DNA from 4 places in the Dietzia sp. IN118 genome. Region 1 is predicted to be linked to each of the others. Evidence: predicted binding sites of a transcription regulator. Region 1 holds the regulator's gene; each other region holds the start of a gene.
The links. Region 1 encodes LexA, which represses DNA repair genes until DNA is damaged. Its sites were predicted from a motif close to CGAACANNTGTTCG; they were not measured.

Region 1 (4,655 bases):
CTCCGCACGCTGCCCAAGTATCTGCGTCGACTGTGTTCTCCGCCCGCCGAGTTCGCGTCGCTGTTGGCGGGAGACGTCTCGCCCCGGTCCGCCCCGCTGTCCGTCGCGCTCGCGCGGGCGCTGTCTGCTCGGATCGGTACCACGGTCGACCCGCGTGACTTCGATCAGAACCAGCTACCGGGCCATCTCCGGATGCGTTTCGAGGTGGTCGACGGGGACGAGGTCGTGGCCTCCGGAACGGATCTCGCGCAGTTGAGGACCCGGTTGGTGGACAGGGTACGGGCGACCCTCAACGCCCGTCTGGTACCCGACAAGGGGCCCTGCCGGGAGTGGACATCCGACACCATCGGCGACCTCCCGCAGTCGGTCACCGGCTCGGTGGACGGTGTCGAGGTGACCGTCTACCCCGCCCTGCGTGTCGGTGGGGACGGAATTCACCTCGTGGCGTGCGCCACGGAGGACGAGCGTCGATCCACTCAGGCGTCGGCTGTGCTCACGCTGGTCTCGGGCGGCCTGGTCTCCGCGGCATCGATTCTGCGCGGCCGTCCGGTCCAGCAGCGACTCGCGCTCACCCAGTACCCGCACGGCGGGATGGAATCCCTGGTGTCGGACGCATCGCTCGCTGCGAGTGGGCGGATCATCGCCCGGCGAAAGGGCGCACCGGTTCTCACGGTCGCGGAGTTCCACGAACTCCAGGCCACTGCGCGGGCGGAGGTCCCCGGTGCGGTGGCGTCCGCGATCTCGTCGGCGGTTCCCGCGCTGATGGCCGCCCAGTCCGTGTCGGGCCGTCTGGCGGCGGCGCCGGCAGATGTCGCCGACGAGGTCCGTGCTTCACTGGACTTCCTCGTCGGGCGCGGATTCCTCGCCCGCCATCCCTCGGATGTGCTTCCACATCTGGAGCGACATGTGCGGGCGGTCGGCCTCCGGTTGGACCTCGCGGAGAAGTCACCCGCGCGGCACGGCAAACTCACGGCGAAGCTGAACCGCTCCGAGTCGATCGTCGAGGAGGCGTGCGCCGCGCTGCGACGGCGGCCGGGTGGCGCACGGGTGTGCCGGGACCTGCGGTGGATGCTCGCCGAGTACCGGGTGGGGTTGTTCGCGCAGTCACTGGGTACCGCACGGCCGGTATCGGCAGAGCGGATCGACAAGGCGGTGGCGTCTGCGCTCGCCCCGCGGTCGTCCCGATGACGCCGAGTGGTCAGCGGCTCGTGCGGCGCTCCCGGAGGGCGATGATCTCGCGTTCGAAGTCGTCGGCCGAGCTGAACTGCTTGTACACGGACGCGAACCGCAGGTAGGCGACCTCGTCCAGATCCTGCAGAGGGCCCAGGATGGCGAGCCCGATCTCGTGGGCGGGAACCTCGGACGCACCGCCGGATCGCACAGCGTCCTCGACCTGTTGGGCGAGGCGACGCAGAGCGTCCTCGTCAACCGATCGTCCCTGGCACGCGCGGCGGACACCCCGGACGACCTTGTCCCGACTGAACGCCTCGGTCACCCCGTTACGCTTGAGAACCGTCAGCAGAGGTGTCTCGAGCGTCGTGAACCGGTGTCCGCACCGGGGGCACTCCCGTCGACGCCGGATCGCCTGACCCTCGTCGACGGATCGTGAGTCGATTACCCGGGAGTCCTCGTGGTGGCATGTCGGGCAGTACATTCCCGTGGGGCCCTTCGTCGACCGGAGTTCACGCGTCCGGGATCGTGCCTGACGGAACGCGGGGGCGGTAGACCACCGCCCACGGTCCATTCTAGGAGGCCCGCTGCCCGGTCACGCGTAGGCGGGTCCACCGAGGAAGGCCACTGCGAGAAGCATGATCACGCCGAATGCGATCCCGCACGCCAGTAGTGCCCAGGCCGGCACGTCGTCGACGACCCCGGTGGACAGCGGTGCCTCGACGTGGCACGCCCGCACGCGGTCCGTGGAGACCGGGCGCACGAGCACACGGCGACCCGGGGCGACCGACGTGACGGCGGCCGGACGGGCGGCCACCCGCGGCCGGACGAGATTCTCCGCACGCGAGGACGTGACGGCGGGCCGACTGCCCTCCGGTCGGGCCAGGGTGCGTCGCGGCGCACGGGTGGACCGCACTGACGCGTCACCGGGCCGGTCGAGGTGCGCGACCCGTCCACGATGGTCGTCGGGGCAGACCTCGGTCCACCGCGCGGCCGGACGTGTGTGGGACTGAAGCTCGACAACGGTCATGGTGGCTCCCTACTCGATACGGTGTGCGATGTGGATTCGCACACCTGTATGTGTTCCTCAGTACATCTGTTCGAATCCGAACTCCCCTAGAGTTGTATCACGCGACTCCGACACAGTCACGATCCACCGAGGAACTTCTTCGAACACCTGTGTGGCGCGCCGCAGTCCTTGGCACTAGGGTGTAGACAGATCACAACGTCGAACATCCATTCGCCGAAGGGACCACACGAGATGCCGAAGCCCGATTTCGAGTCACTTACGGACCGACAGAAGAGCGTTCTGCTCCACATCCACGACACCGTCAAGGAGCGTGGTTATCCGCCGAGCATCCGCGAGATCGGGGACGCGGTCGGCTTGCAGTCCACGTCGTCGGTGGCGCATCAACTCCGCACGCTGGAGAAGAAGGGCTTCCTGACGCGGGATCCGCACAAGCCGCGGGCGGTCGACGTCCACGGTGTCCCGGGGCAGAAGTCACGGGGTCGTCGGTCACCTGCTCCGGAGCCCCAGCGTCCGGGCGGCGCGGTCGAACCCGTTTACGTCCCCGTGCTCGGCCGGATCGCGGCGGGCGGGCCCATCCTCGCGGAGCAAGCCGTCGAGGATATCTTCCCCCTGCCGTCGGACCTCGTCGGATCAGGTGATCTGTTCATGCTCAAGGTCGTGGGCGAGTCGATGATCGACGCCGCCATCTGCGATGGCGACTACGTGGTGGTCAGGCGGCAGAACGTCGCGGACAACGGGGAGATCGTCGCCGCCATGATCGACGGGGAGGCGACGGTCAAGACTTTCCGGAACGACTCGAGCGGAGTCTGGTTGCTGCCCCACAATCCGTCGTTCAGCCCGATTCCGGGCGAGCACGCGACGATCCTCGGCAAGGTCGTGACAGTGTTCCGGAAACTCTGAGTCCCGGTTCGAACGACGCGCCGCCCGTCCCCGAAGGGGTCAGGCGGCGCCGTCATGTGGACCGCGGGCGGCGAACTCGTCGAGTTCGCCGGCCACGGACGCGGGCAGGCGGACCACCAGCCGGGTTCCGTCCTGGGTGTGTTCCTCCTCGACCACCGCGCCCTCGGCGTGGACCCGCGACACCACGTCCCCGCGGGAGTACGGGACGGACAGGGTCACCTCGGTGTCCCCGGAGGCGACGATCTGCGTGATTCGCTCGAGGAGTTCGTCGACACCCTGCCCGGTGACCGCCGAGACGAACACGGCGTCGGGCAGCGCGTGGTGCAACTCGGTGAGGACCACGGGATCCGCGGCGTCGATCTTGTTGATCACCAGGAGTTCCCGAGGCCGCTCCGCGTTCTGCTCCTCGACCACCTCGTTGATCACCTTGCGCACCGCCTCGATCTGGCGGAGCGGGAAGGCATCCGAACCATCCACGACGTGGAGGAGCAACTCGGAGTCGACGACCTCTTCCAGTGTGGACCTGAACGCCTCGACCAACTGGGTCGGCAGGTGTCGGACGAATCCCACGGTGTCCGTGAAGACGACTGCTCTGCCGTCAGGCAACTCGGCCTTGCGCGTCGTCGGGTCGAGTGTGGCGAACAGGGCGTTCTGAACCAGGACGCCGGCTCCGGTGATCCTGTTGAGCAGGCTCGACTTCCCGGCGTTCGTGTAGCCGGCGATGGCGATGGACGGCACCGGAGTGGAACGCCGTCGGTGCCGTTTGGTGTCCCGGGCCTGCTTCATCCCCTTGATGTCCCGGCGCAGACGGGCCATCCGCTCGCGGATCCGACGCCGGTCGGTCTCGATCTTGGTCTCACCGGGGCCACGAAGACCGACGCCGCCGTTGCTCCCGGCACGACCGCCCGCCTGGCGGGACAGCGACTCGCCCCACCCACGCAGACGGGGGAGCATGTACTCCATCTGGGCGAGGGTCACCTGGGCCTTGCCCTCACGGCTGGTGGCGTGCTGCGCGAAGATGTCGAGGATCAGCGCGGTACGGTCGATGACCTTCACGTTGACCGCCTTCTCCAGCGCGAGCAACTGTCCAGGGGTGAGTTCGCCGTCGCAGATGACGGTGTCCGCGCCGGTCGCGGCGATCACGTCCTTGAGGACGCTGACCTTGCCCGACCCGATGTAGGTGGCGGCATCGGGCTTGTCACGCCGCTGGATGAGCGCGTCGCACACCTCCGATCCCGCGGTCTCGGCGAGCTGGGCGAGCTCGGCCATCGCGGCGTCCGCCTGCGCGGCGGACCCTTCGGTCCAGACACCGACGAGCACGACCCGTTCGAGTCGGAGCTGGCGGTACTCGGCGTCGTTGACGTCCTGGAGTTCGGTGGAGAGCCCCGCCACCCGGCGCATCGAGGATCTCTCCTCGAGCTGGAAATCACCGATGGACGGATCGAGGTCGCGTGTCGGCCGGTCAGCGGCCGTGTGATCAGTAGTCATTCGGGTTCATCTTCTCACACCGGGCCCCCGGTGTCCCGTGCGAGACGGTGTGCTACCGACCACGGTG
Region 2 (4,655 bases), 700 kb from region 1:
AGTAGCCGGCCTCCACCCAGCGCTGGTACAGCCCGCCTTCCACCTCACCTGGGTTCCAGGAGGCGGGCAGGGCGTCCGCGCGGTCGGTGTTCGGGGAGGCAGAAGCTGGAGTCGTCACCCGACCATCCTAGGCCGTGGACGCCGGGGCCCGGCACACGCCGTCAGCCCCGGTGCACCCGAGGTCAGTCGGCCAGTCCCAGTCCGTGAACGGCGTCACGCTCCGAGACCAGTTCCGCCACCGACGCGTCGATGCGGGCTCGTTGGAAGTCCCCGATCGCCAGTCCTTCGACGACCTCCCACTCCGCGCCGCGGCTGCGGCAGGGCAACCCCGTCACCACACCCGGCACGGTGCCGTACTGCCCCTCCGACGGCAGTGCGACCGTGGTCCAGCTCTCCCCACTGGTGCCGTGCACCCAGTCGCGCATCTGGTCGACCGCCGCGCCGGCGGCCGAGGCGGCCGACGACGATCCGCGCACCGAGATGATCTCGGCTCCCCGGTTCGCGACCCGCGGGATGAACGTGTCGGCCAACCACTCCTCGTCGAGCCCGGACGTGACCGGCTCGCCCCGTCGCGTCAGGTACGACACGTCGGGGAACTGGGTGGCCGAGTGGTTGCCCCAGACCACCACCCCGTCCAGGTCGGCGACCGGCGCTCCCAGCCGGGTGGCGAGCTGGCTGAGCGCGCGGTTGTGGTCGAGCCGCATCAGGGCGGTGAAGCGACCGGCGGGGACGTCGGGCGCGTGTCGGTGGGCGATGTAGGCGTTGGTGTTGGCGGGGTTGCCCACCACCACCACCCGCACGTCGTCAGCGGCGTGGGCGTTGATGGCGCGGCCCTGTTCCCGGAAGATCGCCCCGTTGGCGGTGAGCAGGTCGGCGCGCTCCATCCCCTTGCCGCGCGGCCTGGCGCCCACCAGGAATGCCGCGTTGGCGCCGTCGAACGCGGTGTCCACGTCGTCGGTGATCTCGATCGACTCGACCAGCGGGAGCGCGCAGTCCTCGATCTCCATCGCGACGCCCTCCGCCGCGACCACGGCCGACGGGATGTCGAGCAGACGCAGGCGGACCGGGGTCCCGGGCCCGAACACCAGCCCGGAGGCGAGACGGAACAGCAACGAGTAGGCGATCTTTCCGGCGGCGCCGGTGACGGTCACGGTGGCCGGGGTGGCGGTGACCGGGGTGGAGGTGCTCATGTGGGGCGGACCTTCCGGAGACGACGACGGGGTCGGTTCCCACAGTAGTGAGAATCCGACCCCGCCTCCGGCCTCCGCGGGCGGTGTACACCTGACGTCCACCCGAGCGTCGACTCAGGCGTGGATCTCGGCGCCCGTCTTCCGGCGAACCTCGTCGATCGTCACGTCCGGCGCCAGTTCGACGAGCCGGAAGCCCTCCGGCGCGATGTCGAGGACGCACAGGTCGGTGACGACCCGCTGGACGCAGCCCTTGCCCGTGTACGGGAGCGTGTTCTCCTGCATGAGCTTGAGGTCGCCCTTGCGGGTGACGTGGTCCATCATCACGATCACGCGGTCGGCGCCGTGGACGAGGTCCATCGCACCGCCCATGCCCTTGACCATGGCGCCGGGGACCATCCAGTTGGACAGGTCGCCGGACTGCGAGACCTGCATAGCGCCGAGGACGGCGACGTCGACGTGACCGCCGCGGATCATGGCGAAGGACTCCGACGACGAGAAGAACGCCGCCCCCTCCTCGGCGGTGATGGTCTCCTTGCCGGCGTTGATCATCTCGGGGTCGAGCTCGTCGTCCGTCGGGTACGGCCCGACGCCGAGGATGCCGTTCTCCGAATGGAGGGTCACCTGCACACCCTCGGGAAGACAACCGGGGATGAGGGTGGGCATACCGATACCGAGGTTGACGTATTGGCCGTCGGTGAAATCCGCGGCGATGCGGGCCGCCATCTGCTCGTGGGTCCAGCTCATGGCTCAGGCCTCCCTGGTGGTGCGGATCTCGACGCCGGTCTCCTGGCGGCCGACCTCGACGATCCGTTGGACGAAGATGCCGGGGATGTGGACGTTGGCCGGGTCGATCCCGCCCGGCTCGACGACCTCCTCGGCCTGCACGATCGTGATCCGACCGGCCATGGCCACGTCCGGGTTGAAGTTGCGGGCCGTCCCACGGAACTGCAGGTTGCCCATGGTGTCGGCCCTGTGGGCGTGGACCAGGGCGAAGTCGGTGACGATCCCGCGCTCGAGGACGTACTGTTCGCCTTCGAAGACCCGGACCTCCTTGGGCTCGGACGCCTTGGCGACGCCCCCCTCGCCGTCGTAACGCAGCGGCAGGCCCCCGTCGGCGACCATCGTGCCGACGCCGGCCGGGGTGTAGAAGGCGGGGATGCCGGCGCCTCCGGCCCGCATGCGCTCGGCGAGCGTGCCCTGCGGCGTGAGCTCCACCTCGAGCTCGCCGGAGAGGTACTGGCGGGCGAACTCCTTGTTGGCGCCGACATACGAGGCCGTGGTCCGGGTGATCCGGTGCGATTCCAGAAGCTTGCCCAGGCCGAAACCGTCGGTGCCGCAGTTGTTGCTCACCGTGCTCAGGTCGGTGGCGCCCTGCTCGAGGAGCGCGTCGATGAGGACGGCGGGGATGCCGACCAGACCGAACCCGCCCACGGCCAGGGAGGCACCGTCGGGGATGTCCGCGACCGCGTCCGCGGCCGACGAGAAGATCTTGTTGGTCATGTCACACACCATAGCCCGTGTTCGCATCTTGTACAACTGTTCGCCCTTCGCACGATCTCCGCGTATCGTGGTCCCGAACCGGAAACCAGACGCACGAGAGGACCGACACCATGCCCGCCACCCTGTCCCACGAGGTCAGTGGACCCCGGTCCGCCGACACCCCCGTCCTCGTCCTCCTCGGATCACTCGGGTCCGACCGTTCGATGTGGGACGCGCAGGTCCGGGACCTGTCCCGCGACCACACCGTGGTCGCGGTGGACCACCGAGGCCACGGCACGTCCGAGGTCGTCCCCGGGCCGTGCACGATCGCCGACCTGGCCGCCGACGTTCTGGCCCTGCTCGACTCGCTCGACGTCGACCGGTTCCACGTGGCCGGGTTGTCGCTCGGTGGCGCGGTGGCCCAGTGGCTCGCCGTCCACGAGCCCACCCGCGTGCTCTCCACCGCCCTCCTGTGCACCGCCGCGAAGTTCGGTGAACCGTCCGGCTGGGCCGATCGCGCCGCCGCGGTCCGCGAGGGCGGGACGGCCGCGGTCGCCGACGCCGTCGTCGCACGGTGGATCACCGCCGCGCGAGCCGAGGCCGAACCCGAGCTGGTCGCCGGGCTCCGCGAGATGGTCCTGGGCACCCCGGCCGAGGGATACGCCTCCTGCTGCGACGCGCTGGCCGGCTGGGACAACCGCGCCGAGCTGGGTCGGATCTCCTGCCCCACCCTCGTGCTCGCGGGGGACGAGGACCCCTCCACTCCCCCGGAGGTACTGCGCGAGATCGCCGACGGGGTGCCCGGAGCGGACTTCGTCGTCGTCTCCCCGGCGGCCCACGTGCCCACCGTCGAGATCCCGGACCGGATCACCGACGTGCTCCGCCGACACCTCGACGCCGCACGGAACACGGGCGCGGCGTGACCCGCCCCGACGTGGTGTCGACCCCGCCCGGGTCCGTGGACGACGGCGGCGACCGCCCGGCCTCCCCCGACTTCGTCCAGTCGCTCGCACGCGGCCTGGCGGTCATCCGGGCATTCGACGCCCGCCAGCCACGCCAGACCCTCAGTGACGTCGCGCGCAACACCGGACTGACCCGGGCGACCGCCCGCCGCTTCCTCCACACCCTCGTCGAACTGGGCTACGTGGACACGGCCGACTCGGTCTTCTGGCTCACCCCCCGGGTCCTCGACCTCGGGTACAGCTACCTGTCGGCGCTCCCGCTGACCGATCTCGCCCAACCGCACCTGGAGAAGCTCAGCTCGCGACTCGGCGAATCCTCGTCCGTGGCGGTGCTCGACGGCCCCGACATCGTCTACGTGGGGCGCGTCCAGGTGCGTCGCATCATGACCATCGGCATCACCATCGGAACCCGGTTCCCCGCCTACGCCACGTCGATGGGGCGGGTCCTGCTCGCCTCGCTCCCCGCCGAGGAACTCGACGCCTACCTCGACGCGACGGACCTGCGGGCGCTCACCCCCCACGGCCTCGCCGACGAGGCCGCGCTCCGCGCGGAGCTGTCGCGGGTGGCAGAGCGCGGGTGGTGCGTCGTCGACCAGGAACTCGAGCCCGGCCTGCGCTCGGTGGCCGCCCCGGTCCACGACCGCCACGGCGCGGTCAGCGCCGCCCTCAACGTCTCCACCCACGCCGCCCGCTACTCCCCCGACCAGCTCACAGGCGAGGTCATCCCCGAACTGCTGGCCACCGCCCGCGCACTGTCGGCCGACCTCGCCATCGTCAACCGCTGACCCCGAACGAAGGAACCCCATGCGTGACGTCGTCATCTGCAAACCCCTGCGCACCCCCGTGGGACGCTTCGGCGGGGTGTTCCGCGACCTGGACGCGAACACCCTGGCCACCGGCCTGCTCACCGCCCTCGTCGAGCGCACTGGCCTGACCGGAGCCGACGTCGACGACGTGGTGCTGGGACAGGGCTCCCCCAACGGCGAGGGACCCGCCATCGGCCGCATCGCCGCACTCGACTCCC
Region 3 (4,655 bases), 1.2 Mb from region 1:
CGAGGACTGGATGGCGGGGGCCGTCCAGGGGGACGCGGAGAAGGTCGCACGCGAACTCGCCGTGCTCGTCGAGCGGACCGGGGCCGACGAGATCATGGCGTCCACCTCCATTTTTGACCGCGACGACCTCGCCCGGGCCGACGCTGCGCTCGCCGAACTGCTCCCCGGCTGACCGGTACCGCACGGCTCGCGGGTGCGCGTCGTCACGCTCGCCTAGGCTGGAGGGTGTGCGCCCACCTCCACAGGGGTGCGGCGCCCCGAGATGCGCGCGTCGCACAGCCGAGAACCCTGGAGGAGACCACATGCCCATCGCAACTCCCGAACAGTACAAGGACATGCTCGACCGGGCCCGTAACGAGGGCTTCGCCTACCCGGCGATCAACTGCACGTCCTCGGAGACCATCAACGCGGCCATCAAGGGCTTCGCCGATGCCGGGTCCGATGGCATCATCCAGTTCTCCACCGGCGGTTCCGAGTTCGGCTCCGGCCTTAACGTCAAGGACATGGTCACCGGCGCGGTCGCGCTCGCCGAGTTCGCGCACGTGGTGGCGGCGAAGTACGACGTCCTCGTCGCGCTGCACACCGACCACTGCCCCGAGGACAAGCTCGACGGCTTCGTGCGGCCGCTCATCGAGATCTCGCAGGAGCGCGTCGACCGCGGCGAGAACCCGCTCTTCCAGTCCCACATGTGGGACGGTTCGGCCACCCCGCTCGACCGTAACCTGGAGATCGCCAAGGAGCTGCTCGAGAAGACGGCAAACGCCAAGCAGATCCTCGAGATCGAGATCGGCGTCGTCGGCGGCGAGGAGGACGGCGTCGAGAACGAGATCAACGAGAAGCTCTACACCTCCCGTGAGGACTTCGAGGCCACCATCGACGCCCTCGGCGCCGGCAACACCGGGCAGCGCTACCTGCTGGCCGCGACCTTCGGCAACGTCCACGGCGTGTACAAGCCGGGCAACGTCAAGCTCAAGCCCGAGGTGCTGAAGATGGGCCAGGACGTCGCGGTCGAGAAGCTGGGCCTCAACGCCGGTGACCTGCCGTTCGACTTCGTCTTCCACGGCGGCTCGGGTTCGGCCAAGAGCGAGATCGAGGAGGCGCTGTCCTACGGCGTCATCAAGATGAACGTCGACACCGACACCCAGTACGCGTTCACCCGGCCGATCGCCGCGCACATGTTCGGCAACTACGACGGCGTCCTCAAGGTCGACGGCGAGGTCGGCAACAAGAAGGTCTACGACCCGCGTTCCTACCTGAAGAAGGCCGAGCAGGCCATGTCCGAGCGCGTCGTCGAGGCGTGCAACGACCTGAAGTCGGCCGGCAAGTCCAAGGGTGCCGCTGCTTGAGTGAACGCGGCTTGAGTGAACGCTGCTTGATCGATCACGGCCTGATCGGCCTGCCTGACCGGTCGTATCTCATCGCGGCCTGACACCGCCCCATCAGCGGCGCTCCTCCACCCGGAGGGGCGCCGCTGTCGTGTGTGGACCTCTCGCCGCCGAATCGAACCCTTGTGCTACGCGGAGGGTGCCGGTAAGATCGCTTGTATGTTCGAGTCGGGTGCGACGCTGAAGGGGGTGCGGTGGTGAGCGAGGAAACGGGGACGACGACGAGGTCGGCTTTCGCCGGGGCGCTCCGCGCGGTGCCGGAGTCCCTCGACACCCTGGGCACCGAGGCCCTGAGCGAGGTGGCGCGCTCGGCGACGCTGGCGCAGAACCTGGCGGCGGCGACCCGGCTGCAGGCGGCCCACCTGTTGGTCCAGGCGATGGGGAGTGTCGACAGGGGCTCCCCGGGGCCGGCGGATGCGCCGCCCTTCGGGGACTCGCGTCCCGCCTACTCCCGACTCGAACCCACTGACCGTGCGCGCGACCACCTGGCCGCGGCCATGTCGCTGACCGGGTGGCATGCCTCACGCCTGGTCACGGCCGGCGTGCAGGTCCACACGCGTCTGCCGCGTCTCCGCAAGGCCATCGAACGCGGACTGTTCCCCGAACAGTTGGCGATCGACGCCGCCTGCCGTCTGGCAGAGGTGCCCGACACGATCATCGGTGCGGTGGAATCGGACGTCGTCGGCGCCCTGAGCCGAGACCTCGACGGGGGCCACCGGCCCAGTCGCTCCGCACTGGACACCGCGGTCGACGCGTCCCGGGAGCGTCATGACCCGCAGGCCGCCGGCGACGCCGTGGACGCCGCCGTCGAGCAGCGAACGGTGCGCTTCCGCCCGGCCCGCGACGGCATGACCAGCATGTGGGCCTCACTGCCCAGTGGGGATGCAGAGAAGCTCCGCCGCCGGATCGACTCCGCCGCCCGCGCCGCCTCGGAGTCGGGCCACCCCCGCACGCGCGACCAACTGCGCGCCGACGCCCTGTGCGCACTCGGGGACCCCACGACCAACGACATCGGCACGAGCCTGTACGACGCGGAAGAGTCGGCGGGCGCGTGCAATGCCACTACCGGCACCCGCGCCGACGCCGCCGACAGGCCCCCGCTGGGAGCGTCGTGGGGCACCGAGCAGCCCATCCGGATCTCGATCATCGACAGCGTCGCCCAGGGGTCGCCCAACCGCGTGCAGTTCGTGAACGGCGCCTATTCGAGCTTCGACTGGCTGTGTGAGGAGCTCCTGTCCGGCGGCGACTCCAGGGTCAGGTTCGAGATGCTCGACCCGCAGCCGGGTGTCCAGGACACACCGGACGCGGTGCTCAAGTACTTCATCACCCCGGCGCTGGCCGAGCGAATCCGGCTCCGCGACGGCACGTGCCGCCACCCGGGGTGCACGGTCGACGCCCACGACTGTGAGATCGACCATGTCATCGCCTTCGATCATCAGCGACCTGAACTGGGCGGACCCACCGCCGAGTGGAACCTCGTGTGCCTGTGTCGCAAGCACCATCGGGAGAAGACCTTCGGGCACTGCGCCTACCGACCCGGACCGCTCGGTGAGCTGACCATCATCACCGAGACCGGTCACGAACACCGCACCACACCACACGGGCCGCTGGCCCAGGCGCGCGACCGGATTCTCGACCACCGATGGCGACAACACGTCGACCGTCTCATCGCCGACGACGGCCACCTCACCAATCCGCCCGGCATCGAGCGGGACTACCGCACCGGCCGAGACGGTTCCCGGCCAGCCTGACTGCCAGCGGCAGACCCGGCCCGCCTGACCGTTGGCGGGTCGGGTCGCCCTCGACGGGTCGGGTCAGCCCGGCTGCTGGTCCTGCGGGACCGCGCCCATTCCGACTCCGGGCTGGCACATCTTCCAGGCGCCATCCTCGTCGCGCATGTGAATCTGCTCCGGGCCCGTCCCGTCGGACGCCGACTCCACGGTCGCGGTCGCCTCGGCGCCGTTGTCACTGATCTCGACCCCGAGCACCTCGAGATCCTGGGGGAACGAACCCGCGATCGATTCGCGGAACATCGAGTCGAGGTCCGAGCCCGTCGCCTTGCTCGACGCGGTGATGGTGTCGACGAGCTCCTGCGGGACGCGGTTCTCCGCGCACATGTGCCCGTTGAACTCGGCGAACGACTCCGCCGAACTCATGCTCTCCAGCGTCTGCTCGACGTCCCGCTCGGCCCGCGCGGACGACGACAGCGGGCCCGCGAGGAAGAGCCAGACGAGCGCGGCGATCACGAGGAGCGCCACGACGACGGCCGCCGTGACGGCCACGCCGCCCCGCCCGCCGCGACCGCCTTGCCGGCCGCTGCCCGGACGTGCCCCACCCTCCGGGCCCCCGCCCGGCTGTCCCGCGGGGTTCGGCTCCCCGGCGGCCGGCTGCTGGCTCGTCGTCGTCATCTACTACTCCCGGTGCGCGTCGCCGGCCCCGGACGGGCCGCGTCGACCCGCCACCGTAGCGGACCGACCTGTGATTCCGGGGGTGCAGGGGCGCCGACCGCACCGGCGCGGACTCCGCTCCCGCCAGGCCACGGGCATTACACATGAGATAGCCAGTTAGCCTTCAGGTATGCCCAGGCTCCGTCTCAGCTCTGTCCGTGTCCTCACCGGCGGCATGGCCGTCTCGGCGCTCCTGCTGTCCGGCATCGGCCCGGCCCACGCTGACCCCGGCGACTGGAGCCAGTACCGCGCGACCCCCACCAACAACACCCACGTCGTCACCGGCGGGGCCCAGATCTTCTCCGGCACCATCCCCACCGCGAACGAGGTGCGGGCGACCCCGGTGGTGGCCGACGGCAAGGTGTTCGTCGGCAGTCACGGCTCCGGGGAGCTGCAGGCGTTCGACCTGGCGACGGGCGAATTGTTGTGGCAGGCGCAGGCGCCGAACTGGGTGCATTCGGAGATGATCCATTCCGACGGGCGGCTGTTCGTGGGATTCGGCAACCGCTTCTTCCAGGACGGGCCGGGTGGCTACCGCGGCACCGGGGAGTCCGGCGTCCTGGGTCTGGACCCGGACACCGGTGAGATCCTGTGGCGCCACGACACCGCCGGCGAGGTCATGCCGACACCCGCCGTGACGGGCGGAGCGGTCTGGGCGGTCACCGGGGACCGTCGCCTGTACAAACTCGACCCGGCGACCGGTGAGGCGCTCGAGGTGGTGGAGACCGGCCACGTGGTGAGCATGTCCTCGCCGTCGGAACAGGGCGGAGTGCTGTACTTCGGCGGCGGCGCGCCCCGGCCGTACACGTTCTTCGCCTACGAC
Region 4 (4,655 bases), 1.4 Mb from region 1:
CTGGCGCACTGCAAGACCCAGGTCATGGCCACCCGCACGTTCGTCGACCACTGCATCTCCCGGGAGATCGCAGGGGAGCTCGACGCCGTCACCGCGTCGATGGCCAAGCTGCAGGCCACCGACATGCTCGACGACGTGGTGGACCGCTGCCTCCAGCTGTTCGGCGGCTACGGCTACATGATGGAGTACCCCATCGCGCAGAAGTTCGCCGGCGCCCGCGTCATGCGGATCTACGGTGGCACGAACGAGATCATGAAGGAGGTCATCGGTCGGGCGCTGTGACCGATAACCGTCGATAGGAACAGTTCAGGACCGTTCCGAAGGGGGTGGCGAGGTGTCGGACGCGGTCGTGCGCGATGTTGTGGTGATCGGCGGGGGCCAGGCGGGCCTCGCGGCCGGTTTCTATCTCCGCCGCGCCGGCGCGGACTTCGAGATCCTCGACGCCTCGGACGAGCCCGGCGGCGCGTGGCCGCACACCTGGCCGTCCCTGCGGTTGTTCTCGCCCGCCGACTTCTCGTCCCTGCCGGGCCGCCGCATGCCCCGCACCGACGACGGCGCCAATCCCGGCGCGGCCCACGTCGTGGACTACCTGCGCGGGTACGAGGAGTACTATGACCTCCCCGTGCGGCGCGGGGTGACGGTGGTCGCCGTGGAGCGGCCGGGGGCAGGGCGAGAGGGCGGCTACGCCACCAACGCCACCAACGGCGACGACGGCCACGACGACAACCACGACGACGACCAGGACCACGACGACAAGGTGTTCCTCATCCGGGCCGCTGACGGTCGCTCGTGGCGCGCACGGGCGGTCATCAGTGCGACCGGTACCTATCGACGCCCCTTCGTCCCCACCTATCCGGGAGCCGCCGACTTCCGTGGCCGGCAGCTGCACAGCGCCGCCTACCGGGGCCCGTCGGACTTCGAGGGCAGGCGCGTCGTTGTGGTCGGTGGCGCGAACTCGGGCGCCCAGATCGCCGCGGACCTCGCGCGACCACTCGCCGACTCCGGCGGGTCGCTGACCTGGTGTACAACCGGCCCGCCCCGCTACCTGCCCGACGATGTCGACGGCCGCGAACTCTTCCGCGTCGCCAACGCGGCCATCCGGGGCGTGGGGGAGTCCGGCGGCGGCATCGCCGAGCTGGGCGACATCGTCGTGGTGCCGCCGGTCCGCGCAGCCCGTGACGTCGGCCTCCTGGAGGCGACGCCGATGTTCGAGCGGTTCACCGCGGCCGGTGTGGAGTGGTCGGACGGTCGACGCGAGCCGGTCGACGCGGTGATCTGGTGTACCGGCTTCCGGCCGGCGTTGGGTCACTTGCGGGGGTTGCTGCCGCGTCGCGACGGACGGGTCCTCACGAGTGGCGTCGAGGTGCCGGGCGTCCCGGGACTGTTCCTGCTCGGCTACGGCGACTGGTGCGGCGCGGCGTCGGCGACCCTTATCGGGGTGGGGCAGTGGGCGAAGGCGGCGGTGGCCGCGTCGCTGGGGTGAGCACGACGGTCCCGCGTGTTCTCGGCTGGGGCTATTTGATGATGTGTGACCCTTGCCTGTTCGAATGTGCGTGCGTATCATAGAACACAGATTCGAGACCGTACGCACGGGCAGGGGGTGGGGCACATGGGCGGGAACGAAGACGCCGCGGCCGGTGGTCCGTCCCCGTCTGGTGGCGGCGCCGGTTCCGCGGCGCCCGTGTCGCTGTCGGGGTTGCGGGCGGCGGCGCGTGAGGGGTGGATGGGCGAGAATCGTGCGGCGGCGCGCCGGTTCGTGGCCTGTTACGAGTTGTTTGTCGAATGCCAGCGCCGGGAGGAGTCCGGGGCGGGCCGCGGTGAGTGTCGGCCCGGTCATGCGGTACTCGATCCGATCGATGTCGCGGCCGGGTACGTGGTGTCGGCGATGGCGATCTCGACGGGCCGGGCCGAACGGATGATCACCTTCGCCCTCGATCTGCACCTGCGGTATCCGGCGATCCTGTCCGCGATGGCGCAGGGGCGGCTGGATCTGCAGGCCGCGAATATCCTGGCCTCGCAGATGGCCACCGTCCACGTCGATGTGCTCGAGGCGGTGCAGCGGCAGGTCGTCGAGGAGTACCTCGCCGCGATCGAGGGCGGGGTGCGCCTTGGTGAGAAAGCCATCCGCGGCAACGTCGATGCGATCATCGCCCGCTACGACGCGAACGGCATCCGCCTGCGCCGTCAGGAAGCCGCCCGCACCCGCGGGGTGCGGTTCCACAAGGGCGTCGACGGCATGTCCAGCGTCTCGGCGATCCTGGCCACCGAGGAAGCAGCCGTCCTGGCCGAGGCCCTCGACCAACGCGTGAAAGACCACAAGTACGCCGACGCCCAAGCCGCCGCCAACGCCGGCGGCGGCGGCGCGGCCGACAGTGATGGCGCTGGCGAGGTCGAGGATTACTCGATCGCCGAGCGGCGCGCCGACGCCCTGATGTCCCTGGTGTGCGGCGATCCCGGCCTAGCCGGCACCCCCGCCCGCCCCGGCCGGCCCGGTGCGCCTGGTGCCGGGGTGGCGTTGCGGCCGAAGGTCACCGTCATCGCCACCGGCAACACCGCCCGCGACGCTGGCGGTGCCCGGGTGGAGTTCACCCGCTCCGGCCAGGCCGCCCTGCAGGCCCTGCTGGACATGCTCGCCACCAGCGACGGCGCCACCTTCGAGCCCATCGATCCGCGGATCGGGGCCGCCGATGACGCCCGCGCCGCCCTGAAGTACCGGCCCGGTGCCCAGTTGGCCCGCCGGATCCGGCTGCGGGACGGCACCTGTCGCCACCCCGGCTGCGCGATCCCGGCCGAGGCCTGCGATCTGGACCATGTGGTGCCGTTCGATCACGCCGACCCCCAGCGGGGCGGGCACACCATCGAGGGCAACCTCGCGGCGATGTGCCGGCGCCATCACCGGTTCAAGACCTTCTCCGACTGGATCTACGACCTGCAGCCCGACGGCACCCTGCTGGTGCGCACCCCGGACGGTTCGACCATGCTCACCCGACCCTCCGGCCCACTGGCCGAGTACCGGCGTGAACAGGCGCGCGCCGAGACCGAGGCGTGGACCCGGCAGCAACGTCGCAGCCCCGGGCCCACCGGTGACGAGCAGGCCGACGCGGAGCCGACGTTCTGGTCGCGCCGCGCCTCCCGCCACCGCACCGAACGCCGCAACACCGAACGCCGCAAGGCCGAACGCGCCCGCACCTTTGACCCCGCCCCACCCGCGCCCGGCACGGGCACGGACGCCGCCGGCTCCACCACCGGCGCGGCCACCGACACCACGCCCGAGAAAGCCACCCCCGCCAGCGCCACCCCCGAGAGCGCCAGCCGCTGGTGGGCCCGCAACAAACCTCACCACAGCGACATCGAAAAAGGCATCCGCGCCCTACTCCACGAACGCCTCGACGAACTCATCGACCCACCACCGTTCTAGGCGGCTGGGTGGGCGCAGACCAGTGGGGCGTGGGTCAGTAACCGGTGTAGCGCTCCGGCTCCTCGCCGAAGGTGAATCCGCGGCCGGAGATCTTCTCGGGCGTGATCTCGACGAAGTTGTACTTCAGGGTCGGGATCCAGGGCTTGAGCCCGAGATCCTCCGCGCGGTTGATCTCCGCGAAGCTGTCGAGCCGTCGCGCCGTCCCACGCACGACGATCGACCAGGCATCGTCGCCCTCGATGTGATCGACCTGGAACACGACATCCGGATGGACCGTGATTCCGGCGAGCTTGGAGCCCTCCGCGGTGCGGAAGAACAGCTTGCCCTCCGGGGAGAGCGCGTAGTTGACGGGGAAAATGTCGGCACGGCCCTCGGAGACGGTGACCAGGCGTCCCAGGGAGACGGTGCCCAGAAGCTGCAGACTTCGCGCCTCGTCGAATTCGGTGATCGGGTTGGCGTCCATGCCCTGATTCTGTCACCGCAGAGCCTTCGCCGGAACCGTTGTCGGAGACTGCGCCGTGACCGACCTCACTCCCCGGCGGCCACCTGCACACTCATCGTGTTTTCAGGTAACGAATTGGGGAAGGGTGATGCAACAACGTGGGGACGTCACTACGGTGGACACCGACTATGAACCCAGGAGAACGAGTAGTACCCCGTAACCCTGATTCGTCCGACGCGCTGTTCCGTGTGCCCACCGCGGCCGACGGAACCCGCATGTGGGAGATCGCCCGAGACAGCGGCGTTCTCGACCTCAACTCCTCCTATGCCTACGTGCTGTGGGGGGCGGAGTTCTCGGAGAGCTCCGTGGTGGTGGAGGTCGAGGGCCGGGTCGTCGGATTCGTCACCGGATTCATCCGCCCCTCGGAGCCGGACACGATCTTCGTGTGGCAGGTCGGCGTCGACGCCGACCAGCGCGGCAAGGGACTGGCGGCGCGACTGCTGCACAGCCTCATGGACCGGCTGGCCGAGCGCGGCGTGGTGCGCCTGCGCACCACCATCAGCCCGGACAACGAGGCGTCCCAGCGCACCTTCGGTGCCGTCGCGCGAGACCGCGGGATGACGCTGTCCGACGAGGACTACCTGAGCTCCGAACTCCTCGGCGAAGGTCACGAGCAAGAAGACCTGTACACGATTTCCTAGACGAGGGCGCGCGGGCCGCCCGGCCCGCCACCGTCGCCCGCCTCTTCACAAATGGAGTGATCTGAAGACCATGACCGAGTCCACGCACGACACC

Region 2: the regulator LexA is predicted to act here: its motif matches at 2,720-2,733, upstream of Q2K20_RS10990 (CoA transferase subunit A).
Region 3: the regulator LexA is predicted to act here: its motif matches at 1,538-1,551, upstream of Q2K20_RS01655 (HNH endonuclease signature motif containing protein).
Region 4: the regulator LexA is predicted to act here: its motif matches at 1,565-1,578, upstream of Q2K20_RS00885 (HNH endonuclease signature motif containing protein).

Annotation. Positions count from the first base shown of each region.
Region 1 is NZ_JAUMSR010000001.1:1,578,774-1,583,428, reverse strand. Features, by position in the region: gene hrpA (ATP-dependent RNA helicase HrpA) at 1-1,188, shown strand, start outside; gene nrdR (transcriptional regulator NrdR) at 1,199-1,654, opposite strand; gene Q2K20_RS07695 (hypothetical protein) at 1,766-2,200, opposite strand; gene lexA (transcriptional repressor LexA) at 2,390-3,100, shown strand; gene hflX (GTPase HflX) at 3,140-4,588, opposite strand; gene dapF (diaminopimelate epimerase) at 4,641-4,655, opposite strand, start outside.
Region 2 is NZ_JAUMSR010000001.1:2,282,527-2,287,181, forward strand. Features, by position in the region: gene Q2K20_RS10975 (valine--tRNA ligase) at 1-118, opposite strand, end outside; gene Q2K20_RS10980 (malate dehydrogenase) at 183-1,190, opposite strand; gene Q2K20_RS10985 (3-oxoacid CoA-transferase subunit B) at 1,305-1,934, opposite strand; gene Q2K20_RS10990 (CoA transferase subunit A) at 1,938-2,690, opposite strand; gene pcaD (3-oxoadipate enol-lactonase) at 2,801-3,592, shown strand; gene Q2K20_RS11000 (IclR family transcriptional regulator) at 3,628-4,416, shown strand; gene Q2K20_RS11005 (acetyl-CoA C-acetyltransferase) at 4,436-4,655, shown strand, end outside.
Region 3 is NZ_JAUMSR010000001.1:338,668-343,322, forward strand. Features, by position in the region: gene Q2K20_RS01645 (MsnO8 family LLM class oxidoreductase) at 1-172, shown strand, start outside; gene fbaA (class II fructose-bisphosphate aldolase) at 303-1,346, shown strand; gene Q2K20_RS01655 (HNH endonuclease signature motif containing protein) at 1,583-3,136, shown strand; gene Q2K20_RS01660 (hypothetical protein) at 3,200-3,793, opposite strand; gene Q2K20_RS01665 (PQQ-binding-like beta-propeller repeat protein) at 3,963-4,655, shown strand, end outside.
Region 4 is NZ_JAUMSR010000001.1:164,914-169,568, forward strand. Features, by position in the region: gene Q2K20_RS00875 (acyl-CoA dehydrogenase family protein) at 1-282, shown strand, start outside; gene Q2K20_RS00880 (NAD(P)-binding domain-containing protein) at 335-1,483, shown strand; gene Q2K20_RS00885 (HNH endonuclease signature motif containing protein) at 1,610-3,418, shown strand; gene Q2K20_RS00890 (pyridoxamine 5'-phosphate oxidase family protein) at 3,453-3,881, opposite strand; gene ectA (diaminobutyrate acetyltransferase) at 4,049-4,561, shown strand; gene ectB (diaminobutyrate--2-oxoglutarate transaminase) at 4,632-4,655, shown strand, end outside.